3 regions of the Streptomyces sp. NPDC000348 genome follow, and region 3 is predicted to be linked to each of the others. Evidence: predicted binding sites of a transcription regulator. Region 3 holds the regulator's gene; each other region holds the start of a gene.
The links. The regulator HrcA, encoded in region 3, represses chaperone genes, less so after heat shock. The targets are predictions, from matches to a motif close to TTNGCACTCNGNNNNNCNGAGTGCNAA.
Positions count from the first base shown of each region.

Region 1: groL (chaperonin GroEL) is a predicted target of HrcA. The motif match lies at 2,410-2,436, and genes of this name have one in related genera.
Region 2: groES (co-chaperone GroES) is a predicted target of HrcA. The motif match lies at 2,697-2,723, and genes of this name have one in related genera.

Region 1 covers NZ_JBIAZD010000011.1:138,427-142,726, reverse strand. Annotated here, with positions in the region: gene thrC (threonine synthase) at 1-1,185, shown strand, start outside; gene ACFY3N_RS22410 (ubiquitin-like small modifier protein 1) at 1,295-1,570, shown strand; gene ACFY3N_RS22405 (cold-shock protein) at 2,001-2,204, shown strand; gene groL (chaperonin GroEL) at 2,599-4,221, shown strand.
Region 2 covers NZ_JBIAZD010000001.1:681,534-685,833, forward strand. Annotated here, with positions in the region: gene ACFY3N_RS03155 (pectate lyase) at 1-416, shown strand, start outside; gene groL (chaperonin GroEL) at 489-2,114, opposite strand; gene groES (co-chaperone GroES) at 2,241-2,549, opposite strand; gene ACFY3N_RS03170 (polysaccharide deacetylase family protein) at 2,850-3,632, opposite strand; gene ACFY3N_RS03175 (polysaccharide deacetylase family protein) at 3,629-4,300, opposite strand, start outside.
Region 3 covers NZ_JBIAZD010000002.1:492,288-496,587, forward strand. Annotated here, with positions in the region: gene hemW (radical SAM family heme chaperone HemW) at 1-263, shown strand, start outside; gene ACFY3N_RS06040 (DUF3097 domain-containing protein) at 421-1,227, opposite strand; gene ACFY3N_RS06045 (MBL fold metallo-hydrolase) at 1,262-1,990, opposite strand; gene hrcA (heat-inducible transcriptional repressor HrcA) at 2,162-3,178, shown strand; gene dnaJ (molecular chaperone DnaJ) at 3,178-4,300, shown strand, end outside.

The DNA.
Region 1 (4,300 bases), on a different contig from region 3:
CCCGTCTTCGCCTGCGAGGAGTGTTTCGGCCCGCTGGAGATCGCGTACGACTTCTCGGCCCACGACACCGAGGAGCTCCGCAAGCGGATCGAAGCGGGACCCGCGAACATCTGGCGCTACGCGCCGCTGCTGCCCGTCCCGGCGGACGTGGCGACCAAGCCGAACCTGAACCCCGGCTGGACCAAGCTCGTCCAGGCCGACAACCTCGCACGCGAGCTGGGCGTCGACGCCGGCAAGCTGTTCGTCAAGGACGACTCCGGCAACCCGACGCACTCCTTCAAGGACCGCGTCGTCGCCCAGGCCCTCGAGGCCGCCCGCGCCTTCGGCTTCACCACCCTCTCCTGTTCCTCCACCGGCAACCTCGCCGGCGCAGTGGGCGCCGCCGCGGCCCGGGCGGGCTTCCGGTCCTGCGTGTTCATCCCGCACGACCTGGAGCAGGGCAAGGTCGTCATGGCCGCCGTCTACGGCGGTGAGCTCGTCGGCATCGAGGGCAACTACGACGACGTGAACCGCTTCTGCTCCGAGCTGATCGGCGACCCGGCCGGCGAGGGCTGGGGCTTCGTCAACGTCAACCTGCGGCCGTACTACGCGGAGGGGTCGAAGACGCTCGCGTACGAGATCTGCGAGCAGCTGGGATGGCGGCTGCCGGACCAGATCGTGATCCCGATCGCCTCCGGCTCGCAGCTCACGAAGATCGACAAGGGGCTGCAGGAGCTGATCAAGCTCGGGCTGGTCGAGGACAAGCCGTACAAGATCTTCGGCGCGCAGGCCGAGGGGTGCTCGCCGGTGTCCACCGCCTACAAGGCGGGGCACGACGTCGTACGCCCGCAGAAGCCGGACACGATCGCCAAGTCGCTGGCGATCGGGAACCCCGCGGACGGGCCGTACGTGCTGGACATCGCCCGCCGGACGGGCGGGGCCGTGGAGGACGTGACGGACGGGCAGATCGTCGACGCGATCAAGCTGCTGGCGCGCACCGAGGGGATCTTCGCGGAGACCGCCGGCGGGGTGACCGTGGGCGTCACCAGGAAGCTCCTCGAAAGCGGGGCGCTCGACCCGTCCCTGACCACCGTCGTGCTGAACACGGGTGACGGTCTGAAGACGCTGGACGCGGTCGCGGGGACGGGGCTCACCGCGACGATCCGCCCCAGCCTGGAGTCGTTCCGTGAGGCCGGGCTCGTCTGAGTCGTTTCGTCCGCGGGGCCGTCGTGGCCGGTCGCGCCCGCGCGGCGACGGCCGCACGTCCCCCACAGTCCCGCGCCCCCAGGGGTGTCACCTGACCGGAGGTTCTGTCGTGAGCGTCACCGTCCGTATCCCTACCATCCTGCGCACCTACACCGGTGGGCAGGCCGAGGTCGCCGCCGAGGGGGCCACCCTCGGCGAGGTCATCCAGGACCTGGAGAAGAACCACACCGGGATCGCCGCCCGGGTGCTGGACGACCAGGGCAAGTTGCGGCGGTTCGTGAACGTCTACGTCAACGACGACGACGTGCGGTTCGAGCAGGGGCTCGAGACGGCCACCCCCGACGGGGCCGGCGTGTCGATCATTCCGGCGGTGGCCGGAGGCTGATCATTACCTTCGGTAATGACGGTGACCGGGCGTTCGGTGCGTTGCCCCCTCCGTGAGAGAAGCGGAGGGGGCAATTCCATTGGATTGAGCGCGGTAGAGTTGGGGAACGCGCTCCCGATCCACTGATCGAGAACATTGAATTCCTGCCGCGGGTCCGACTGGATGCAGCCAAAGTGCGGACCCCTTTCGCGGCATTCATCACCTTTGCGTGGCCCGACTTGCCCTGGATTCAGGCGAATTCTCGCCACATTCCGGACCGGCGTCGTCCAGATTTCTCGTCCGACTGACCTGTTGCAGACGGCAGTTGGGCAGATACATTCGGCCGCGGTCGACGCGTTCCGGCGCACGCCCCCAACCGTTGGGGGGTGAGGTCTGACCCGGATCCGCGAAGTGCGGATCCGTGCAAGGGCCAGTAATAGGGGAGTTAGGCATGGCTCAGGGCACCGTCAAGTGGTTCAACGCGGAGAAGGGGTACGGCTTCATCGCGGTCGACGGTGGTGCGGATGTTTTCGTCCACTACAGCGCGATCCAGATGGACGGCTACCGCACCCTCGAAGAAGGCCAGCGGGTCGAGTTCGAGATCTCGCAGGGTCAGAAGGGCCCGCAGGCCGACATGGTTCGTCTCAGCGCCTGAACGCGCTACCTGCCGCAAGCATCTTCTGCCGGCGAAGGGCCCGCACCCCGGGGGGTGCGGGCCCTTCGCCGCGTCCGGCGCCCTGTCCGGAGCCGCGTCCGGACGTGTTCGCGCGCGGCTGAGCACCCCTCGGAGTACACGTGGGCGCGTGCGCCCACCCGTCACCCGACCGCCACCCCTCAACGAGCCCGCTTCGCGGGCGCACCTTGCACTCGGGTGGGTCGAGTGCTAATCATTGCGTTAGCACTCTGAAGGTGAGAGTGACAACGAAGGACCGGGTCGGTGAGGCCCGCAGGCCGTGTGGGGCAAGGAACCACGGGGCCGGCGAGCCGTCCGTCGCGGGCGCGGGCGCGGTCCGAAGGAATCACCCCCAGTCCTGGAGGGACCACTTCACATGGCCAAGATCATCGCGTTCGACGAGGAGGCGCGGCGCGGCCTCGAGCGCGGCATGAACCAGCTCGCGGACGCCGTCAAGGTGACGCTCGGCCCCAAGGGCCGCAACGTCGTCCTCGAGAAGAAGTGGGGCGCCCCCACGATCACCAACGATGGTGTGTCCATCGCCAAGGAGATCGAGCTCGAGGACCCGTACGAGAAGATCGGCGCCGAGCTGGTCAAGGAAGTCGCCAAGAAGACGGACGACGTCGCCGGTGACGGTACGACCACCGCGACCGTTCTCGCCCAGGCCCTGGTCAAGGAGGGCCTGCGCAACGTCGCCGCCGGCGCCAACCCGATGGCCCTGAAGCGCGGTATCGAGAAGGCCGTCGAGGCCGTCTCCGGTGCCCTGCTCGAGCAGGCGAAGGATGTCGAGACCAAGGAGCAGATCGCCTCCACGGCCTCCATCTCCGCCGCCGACACCCAGATCGGCGAGCTCATCGCCGAGGCCATGGACAAGGTCGGCAAGGAAGGCGTCATCACCGTCGAGGAGTCCCAGACCTTCGGTCTGGAGCTGGAGCTCACCGAGGGTATGCGCTTCGACAAGGGCTACATCTCGGCGTACTTCGCCACCGACATGGAGCGTATGGAGGCCGTCCTCGACGACCCGTACATCCTGATCGCGAACTCCAAGATCTCCAACGTCAAGGACCTGCTCCCGCTCCTGGAGAAGGTCATGCAGTCGGGCAAGCCGCTGCTGATCATCGCCGAGGACGTCGAGGGCGAGGCCCTGTCGACCCTGGTCGTCAACAAGATCCGCGGCACCTTCAAGTCCGTCGCCGTCAAGGCCCCGGGCTTCGGCGACCGCCGCAAGGCCATGCTCGGCGACATCGCCATCCTCACGGGCGGCGAGGTCATCTCCGAGGAGGTCGGCCTCAAGCTGGAGAACGCCACCCTCGACCTGCTGGGCAAGGCCCGCAAGGTGGTCATCACCAAGGACGAGACCACCATCGTCGACGGTGCCGGCTCGGCCGACCAGGTCCAGGGCCGCGTGAACCAGATCCGCGCCGAGATCGAGAACAGCGACTCGGACTACGACCGCGAGAAGCTGCAGGAGCGCCTGGCGAAGCTCGCCGGCGGTGTCGCGGTCATCAAGGCCGGTGCCGCCACCGAGGTGGAGCTCAAGGAGCGCAAGCACCGCATCGAGGACGCCGTCCGCAACGCCAAGGCGGCCGTGGAGGAGGGCATCGTCGCCGGTGGTGGCGTGGCCCTGCTGCAGGCCTCCCAGGTCTTCGAGAAGCTGGAGCTCGAGGGCGACGAGGCGACCGGTGCCGCCGCTGTGAAGCTGGCCCTGGAGGCCCCGCTGAAGCAGATCGCCGTGAACGCCGGCCTCGAGGGCGGTGTCGTGGTGGAGAAGGTGCGCAACCTGACCCCGGGCCACGGCCTGAACGCCGCGACCGGCGAGTACGTCGACCTGGTCAAGGAAGGCATCATCGACCCGGCGAAGGTGACGCGCTCCGCGCTGCAGAACGCCGCGTCGATCGCCGCGCTGTTCCTCACCACCGAGGCCGTCATCGCCGACAAGCCGGAGAAGGCCGCGGCCCCGGCCGGCGGCGGCATGCCGGGCGGTGACATGGACTTCTGATCCTCCTGAGGATCGGATCCGTCCGTCACGTACCGAGGGCGGCGCCCCCTGTTCCGGCAGGGGGCGCCGCCCTCGGGCG
Region 2 (4,300 bases), on a different contig from region 3:
TCAAGGGCAAGTCCGCCTCGGCGGCCTACGTCGTCGACGGCGGCGGTGCCCGCAAGGCCGACGACAAGGTCTTCCAGCACAACGGCGCCGGCACCCTGACCATCAGGAACTTCCAGGTGTCCGACTTCGGCAAGCTCTACCGCTCCTGCGGCAACTGCGGGACCCAGTACGAGCGCCACGTCGTGATCGACGACGTCCTGGTCACGAGCCCCGGCAAGGTCATCGCCGGTGTCAACGCCAACTACGGTGACACCGCGACCCTCTCCGACGTGACGATCGTCGGCGACGACAAGAAGAAGATCATCGTCTGCGAGCGCTTCAAGGGCAACGACAGCGGCGACGAGCCGACCGCGCTCGGCAGCGGTCCCGACGGCACGTCGTGCGTCTACGAGACCTCCGAGGTCACGTACCAGTAGGGCACGGGGCGAGGGCCCGGCACCGCCGAACAGCGGCGGTACCGGGCCCTCGTGGCGCTGTGAGCGGGTCGCTCAGTGGGCGTGGCCGTGGCCGTGGCCCGCGGCGGCCGGCTCTTCCTCTTCCTTCTTCTCGACGACCAGGGTCTCGGTCGTCAGCAGGAGGGAGGCGATGGAGGCGGCGTTCTCCAGGGCGGAGCGGGTGACCTTGACCGGGTCGATGACGCCGGCCTTGACCAGGTCGCCGTACTCGCCGGTGGCGGCGTTGTAGCCGTTGCCCTTGTCGAGCTCGGCGACCTTGGAGACGATGACGTAGCCCTCGAGGCCCGCGTTCTCGGCGATCCAGCGCAGCGGCTCGACGGCGGCCTTGCGGACCACGGAGACGCCGGTGGCCTCGTCGCCGGTCTTGTCGAGGTTGCCCTCGAGGACCTTGACGGCGTGGACCAGCGCGGAGCCACCACCGGAGACGATGCCCTCCTCGACCGCGGCGCGGGTCGCGGAGATGGCGTCCTCCAGACGGTGCTTCTTCTCCTTCAGCTCCACCTCGGTGGCGGCGCCGACCTTGATCACGCACACGCCGCCGGCCAGCTTCGCGAGGCGCTCCTGGAGCTTCTCGCGGTCCCAGTCGGAGTCGGTGGTCTCGATCTCGGCCTTGATCTGGCCGACGCGACCGGTCACGTCCTCCTTGTTGCCGCCACCGTCGACGATCGTGGTGTCGTCCTTGGTGACGGTGACGCGGCGGGCGGAGCCCAGCACGTCCAGGCCGACCTGGTCGAGCTTGAGGCCGACCTCCTCGGAGACGACCGTGGCGCCAGTGAGGACGGCCATGTCCTGCAGCATCGCCTTGCGGCGGTCACCGAAGCCGGGGGCCTTGACGGCGACCGCGTTGAAGGTGCCGCGGATCTTGTTGACGACCAGGGTCGACAGGGCCTCGCCCTCGACGTCCTCGGCGATGATCAGCAGCGGCTTGGAGGCGTTGGCCTGGATGACCTTCTCCAGCAGCGGCAGCAGCTCCGCGATGGAGGAGATCTTGCCCTGGGTGATGAGGATGTACGGGTCGTCGAGGACGGCCTCCATACGCTCCTGGTCCGTCACGAAGTACGGCGACAGGTAACCCTTGTCGAAGGCCATGCCCTCGGTGAAGTCCAGCTCCAGACCGAAGGTGTTGGACTCCTCGACGGTGATGACACCGTCCTTGCCGACCTTGTCCATCGCCTCGGCGATGAGCTCGCCGACCTGCTGGTCCTGGGCGGACAGCGCGGCGACGGCGGCGATGTCGGACTTCTCGTCGATCGGGCGGGCCGAGGCGAGCAGGTCCTCGGAGACGGCGGCGACGGCCGCGTCGATGCCCTTCTTCAGCAGCGCCGGGGAGGCACCGGCGGCGACGTTCTTCAGGCCCTCGCGGACCAGCGCCTGGGCCAGCACGGTGGCGGTGGTGGTGCCGTCACCCGCGATGTCGTTGGTCTTGGTCGCCACCTCCTTCACCAGCTGCGCGCCGAGGTTCTCGTACGGGTCCTCGATCTCGACCTCGCGGGCGATCGTGACACCGTCGTTGGTGATGGTGGGGGCGCCGAACTTCTTGTCGATGACGACGTTGCGGCCCTTCGGGCCGATCGTCACCTTCACCGTGTCGGCAAGCTTGTTGACGCCGCGCTCGAGGGCGCGACGGGCGTCCTCGTCGAACTTCAGGATCTTCGCCATGGGAGCGGTTCAGCCCTCTCGGAAAACGTGGGTGAAACGAACTGCGCCCCTGACGCCCGGCTTCGTAAGGTCGCGGGGGCCCGGGGCGCAGCTCAAAAGCAATGTGCTTCGGTGGAAGCGGGTGAACTACTTCTCGATGATCGCGAGGACGTCGCGAGCCGAGAGGACGAGGTACTCCTCGCCGTTGTACTTCACCTCGGTGCCGCCGTACTTGCTGTACAGCACGATGTCGCCCGTCTTGACGTCGAGCGGCAGACGCTCGCCGTTCTCGAAGCGGCCCGGGCCCACGGCCAGGACGACGCCCTCCTGGGGCTTCTCCTTGGCGGTGTCCGGGATGACCAGGCCCGAAGCCGTGGTCTGCTCGGCGTCGAGCGGCTGGACCACGATGCGGTCCTCGAGCGGCTTGATGGCAACCTTGGAGCTGGTGGTCGTCACGATCCGACCTCCCCCTTCGGAGATCTCACGGGGTTAACTGTCTGAGGTGGCGACCAGGTGGATCCGTCGTCGCGGGTGCCGGACCTGCCCGTCGCGTGTGTTGGCACTCTCCAGGGGGGAGTGCCAGACCTGAGACTATGACTGCGGTTAGCACTCGGTCAAGCGGAGTGCCAATTGCCTGCGGCGCGTCGCGGGGTGGGTTCCCTTTCGGCACCGGGTTCCGCGGCCGGTGGTGTCGCGGTGACCGTCACCGGGGGCTGCCGCCCCCAGGCCCCCGCTCCGGCCTGAACGGCCTCGTCCTCAGGCTCCACCCCCGGACGGGCCGGTGGGTGAGCGGTGCTCGCCAGGAGCCGCCGACGGGCTGATTCGGCCGGCGTAGTCCTCCAGCCTGCCCACCCTCAGACCCCGCTCCTCCAGCTCCCCCAGCAGCCGTGTCGTCCGTTCCGTCAGCGACAGCGGCGGGGCCTCGCCCGACGGTACGGCGATGATGTCTCCGGGGGTCAGGTGGTGGGGGCCGTCGGTGTAGGTGAGGTGGCCGTCGGGTTCCAGGGTGGCCCGCCACAGGACCACCGTCTGGATGCCGCAGTCGGCGGCGGCCCGCAGGGTGGTGGTGTCGTACGTGCCGTAGGGCGGGCGGAAGAGGCGGGGGCGGACGCCGAAGCGGGACGCGAGTTTGCGCTGCTGGCCGCAGATCTCGGCGCGCTGGCCGGCGTACGGCAGGTCGCGCAGGGCGGGATGGTCGAGGGTGTGGTTCTGCAGGCTCGCGCCGACCGAGCGCAGCCGGGCGAAGTGGGCGTAACCGGGGCCCACCACGCTGTCCGTGAGGAACAGGCTGACGGGGAGCCGGTGCTCGCGCACCAGGTCGATGAAGCGGGGGTCGCGTTCGGCGCCGTCGTCGTAGGTGAGGAAGACGACCTCGTCGCGGGTGGGGACGTGGTCGACGACGGGCGGGAGGGCGCCGGCCCCCGGCGCCGGGCCGCCGCCGGGTGGCCGGCCCGTCCCGTCCCCCGCCCCACTCGACGGACCGCATCCGGCGATCACGGCCAGCAGGGCGGTGGCGCCCGCCAGGAGGCCGGCCCTCACAGGTAGTCCTCCAGCCGGGCCACCGCGTACCCCTCCGCCGTGACCTTGTCCAGGAAGCGGCGGATCATGTCCGGCATCGTGCCCTTCCAGTCCCCGCGGCCCCGGAAGTGGCTGAGGACGATGTCGCCGGGGTGCAGGTCGCGGTCCCACTCCCGGTACTCCCAGCGGTCGACGAAGACCTCCTCGCTCCAGAGCGGGACGTGGGTGATCCCGCAGTCCTTCGCGGCGTGCAGGGTGGCCTTGTCGTAGTTGCCGTAGGGCGGGCGGAAGAGGACGGGGCGCTTGTCGTAGCGCTCCTCGATGACCTCCTGCATGCCGCAGATCTCGCGCTTCTGGCGGGCGTAGGAGAGGGCCGGCAGGTAGGGGTGGCGGAGGGTGTGGTTGTGCAGGGCGACGCCCCGGTCCTGCATCTCCTTGAAGTAGCCGTAGTCCTCCTTGACGAGGTAGTCGCTGAGGAAGGCGCTGTACGGGATCCTCAGCTCGCTCATCATCCGCAGGAACGCCGGGTCCTTCTCGGCGCCGTCGTCGATGGTGAGGAAGACGACCTTCTCCTCGGTGGGGACGGTGGTGAAGACCGGGGGGAGTTCCAGCCGCAGGTGGCCGTCGACCTCGAAGCCGTCGCGGGTGGTGATCCGGGGCTTCCTCGCCGGGGGCGGCGGGGCGGTCAG
Region 3 (4,300 bases):
CGGCGCTGGCGCAGGGGCGGTCGCCGGGGGCGGGGCGGGAGGTCCTGACGGACGAGGACCGGCGGGTGGAGCGGATCCTGCTGGAGCTCCGGCTCGAGGAGGGCGTGCCGCTGTCCCTGCTGAGGGAGGCGGGGCTGGGGGCGTCGCGGCGGGCCCTGACGGACGGGCTGCTCCGGCGGGGCCCGTACGAGGAGGGCCGTGCGGCCCTCACCCTGCGGGGGCGGCTGCTCGCCGACGCGGTGGTGCGGGATCTGGTCGACTGACCTTTCCTCGCCCCCGCCGCCCCTTCCCGTCCCGTCCCCTGGGGGCTGCGCCCCCAGACCCCCCTTCGGCCCTTCGGGCCTCGTCCTCAAACGCCGGACGGGCTGTCTCCAGCCCGTCCGGCGTTTGAGGAGCGGGGTCCGGGGCGGAGCCCCGGGGTCAGGCCGGTGCGGTCACGAAGTCGATCAGTTCCTCCACGCGGCCCAGGAGCTGGGGCTCCAGGTCCTTGTACGAGCGCACCGAGCCGAGGATCCGCTGCCACGCCTCCCCGGTGTTCGCCACGCGCCAGCCCAGCGCCGCGCACACCCCCGTCTTCCAGTCCTGCCCCCGCGGCACCCGCGGCCACCCGGCGATCCCCACGGACGCCGGCTTCACCGCCTCCCAGATGTCGATGTACGGGTGGCCCACCACCAGCGCGTGCTCACTCGTCACCGCCTCCGCGATCCGCCACTCCTTCGATCCCGGCACCAGGTGGTCCACCAGGACGCCCAGCCGCGCGTCCGGCCCCGGCGCGAAGGACTCGACGACCGACGGCAGGTCGTCGACGCCCTCCAGGTACTCCACGACCACGCCCTCGACGCGCAGGTCGTCGCCCCACACCTTCTCGACCAGCTCCGCGTCGTGCCGCCCCTCGACGTAGATGCGCCCCGCGCGGGCCACCCGCGCCCGCGCGCCGGGAACGGCCACCGAACCGGACGCCGTACGGGTGGGCCGCGCCGGACCGGCGGCCGGCCGCACCAGCGTCACCGCACGGCCCTCCAGCAGGAAGCCCCGCGGCTCCAGCGGGAACACCCGGTGCTTGCCGAAGCGGTCCTCCAGCGTCACGGTGCCCGCCTCGCAGCGGATCACCGCGCCGCAGAAGCCGGTGCCGGGTTCCTCCACCACCAGGCCGGGCTCGGCCGCGACCTCGGGGACCGGCTGCGGTTTCTTCCACGGAGGGGTCAGATCGGCGGAGTACTGGCGCATTCCGATGACGATACGAGGATCCCGCCCGCCGCGATCAGTCCGACACGCCGAAGCGGGCCGCCAGGGCGTCGCGCTGGGCCCGTACGAACGCCGCGTCCACCACCGCGCCGTGGCCGGGGACGTACCGCGCGTCCTCGCCGCCCCAGTCCAGCAGCCGGTCCAGGGCGGCCGGCCAGTGCGACGGCACGGCGTCGGGGCCGGCCTGCGGCTCGCCCGACTCCTCGACCAGGTCGCCGCAGAAGACCACCTCCGGGTCGCCGGGGACCAGGACCGCGAGGTCGTGGGCGGTGTGCCCCGGTCCCACGTTCGCCAGCAGCACCTGCCGGCCGCCGCCCAGGTCGAGCGTCCACTCGCCGGACACCGCGTGCCGCGGCGGGACCAGCGCGTCCACGGCCTCCCGGGCCACGCGCGCGTCCAGCCCGTGGCGCACCGCGTCCGCGCGCAGCTCCTCGCGCCCGCGGCCCGTCAGCACCGTCTCCATGCCCACCGCGCCAAACACCTCCGCGTCCGCGAACGCCGCCGCCCCGAGGACGTGGTCGAAGTGGGGATGGGTGAGCGCGAGATGCGTCACACGGCGACCGGTGAGCGCCCGCGCCTCCGCCCGCAGCCGCGCGCCCTCGCCCGGGCCGGAACCCGCGTCGACGAGCAGGACGCCGTCCGCGCCCACGACCAGCCCCGCCGTGCAGTCCCACACCGGCAGCCGGCACCGCCCCACCCCGGCGGCCACGTGCTCCCATCCCGGCTCTTCCCAAGTCACGGTCATACCGGGACGCTATCGGGGACGACGCCGCCCGGCGCGGGGGGCGCGGGGACCGGCCTTGCCCGGGGTGCACCCCCCGGCCGTACACTGGGCGGGGAAGTCTGGCACTCGCGTACGAAGAGTGCCAGGCGGACAGGGAAGGTACCGCGCGGAAGGCTTCTGGAGGTGTGCGCGATGCTCAGTGAACGCAGGCTCCAGGTGCTGCGCGCCATCGTCCAGGACTACGTGGGCACCGAGGAGCCCGTCGGCTCCAAGGCCCTCACCGAGCGGCACAACCTCGGCGTCTCCCCGGCCACCGTGCGCAACGACATGGCGGCCCTGGAGGACGAGGGCTTCATCGCCCAGCCGCACACCAGCGCCGGGCGCATCCCCACCGACAAGGGCTACCGCCTGTTCGTCGACAAGCTCGCCGGCGTCAAGCCCATGAGCCCGCCCGAGCGGCGGGCCATCCAGAACTTCCTCGACGGCGCGGTCGACCTCGACGACGTGGTGGCCAGGACCGTGCGGCTGCTCGCGCAGCTGACCCGGCAGGTCGCCGTCGTGCAGTACCCGTCGCTGACCCGCTCCACCGTGCGGCACGTGGAACTGCTGTCCCTCGCCCCCGCGCGGCTGATGCTGGTGCTGATCACGGACACCGGCCGGGTCGAGCAGCGCATGGTCGACTGCCCGGCGCCGTTCGGCGAGTCCTCCCTGGCGGATCTGCGGGCCCGCCTGAACAGCCGGGTCGCCGGCCGCCGGTTCGCCGATGTGCCGAGCCTGGTGGAGGACCTCCCCGAGGCGTTCGAGGCCGAGGACCGCGGTACGGTCTCGACGGTGCTCTCCACCCTCCTGGAGACGCTCGTCGAGGAGAACGAGGAGCGGCTGATGATCGGCGGCACCGCCAATCTCACCCGCTTCGGACATGACTTCCCCCTCACCATCCGGCCCGTCCTGGAGGCGCTGGAGGAGCAGGTCGTGCTCCTCAAGCTCCTCGGCGAGGCGGGGGATTCGGGCATGACCGTGCGCATCGGGCACGAGAACGCCTACGAGGGACTCAACTCCACGTCCGTCGTGTCGGTGGGCTACGGTTCGGGCGGCGAGGCAGTCGCCAAGCTCGGCGTGGTCGGACCGACCCGCATGGACTACCCGGGAACGATGGGAGCGGTACGCGCAGTGGCACGGTACGTCGGACAGATCCTGGCGGAGTCGTAGTGGCCACGGACTACTACGCCGTACTCGGCGTGCGCCGCGACGCGTCGCAGGAGGAGATCAAGAAGGCCTTCCGGCGGCTCGCCCGCGAGCTGCATCCGGACGTCAATCCTGATCCCAAGACGCAGGAGCGGTTCAAGGAGATCAACGCCGCCTACGAGGTGCTGTCGGACCCGCAGAAGAAGCAGGTCTACGACCTCGGCGGAGACCCTCTCTCGCAGTCCGGCGGCGCCGGCGCGGGCGGCTTCGGGGCCGGTGGCTTCGGCAACTTCTCCGACATCATGGACGCGTTCTTCGGCACGGCGTCGCAGCGCGGGCCGCGCTCGCGCACCCGCCGGGGCCAGGACGCGATGATCCGCATCGACGTCGAACTCGACGAGGCCGCGTTCGGCACGACCAAGGACATCCAGGTCGACACGGCCGTCGTCTGCACGACGTGCAGCGGCGAGGGCGCCGCTCCGGGCACCACCGCGCAGACCTGTGACATGTGCCGGGGCCGCGGTGAGGTCTCGCAGGTCACGCGGTCCTTCCTGGGCCAGGTCATGACCTCCCGCCCCTGCCCGCAGTGCCAGGGCTTCGGCACCGTCGTCCCCACCCCGTGCCCGGAGTGCGCGGGCGACGGCCGGATCCGTTCCCGGCGCACCCTCACGGTCAAGATCCCGGCCGGTGTCGACAACGGCACCCGGATCCAGCTGGCCGGCGAGGGCGAGGTCGGGCCCGGCGGCGGCCCCGCCGGTGACCTGTACGTGGAGATCCACGAGCTCCCGCACGCGCAGTTCCAGCGGCGCGGCGACGACCTGCACTGCACGGTCACCCTCCCGATGACGGCGGCGGCCCTCGGCACCAAGGTGCCGCTGGAGACGCTGGACGGCATGGAGGAGGTCGACATCAGGCCCGGCACCCAGTCCGGCCAGTCGATCCCGCTGCACGGCCGGGGCGTCACGCACCTGCGCGGCGGCGGCCGGGGCGACCTCATCGTCCACGTCGAGGTCCAGACCCCGACCAAGCTCGACCCCGAGCAGGAACGCCTGCTCCGGGAACTGGCCAAGCTCCGCGGCGAGGAACGGCCCACGGGCCAGTTCCAGCCCGGTCAGCAGGGTCTGTTCTCACGGCTGAAGGACGCCT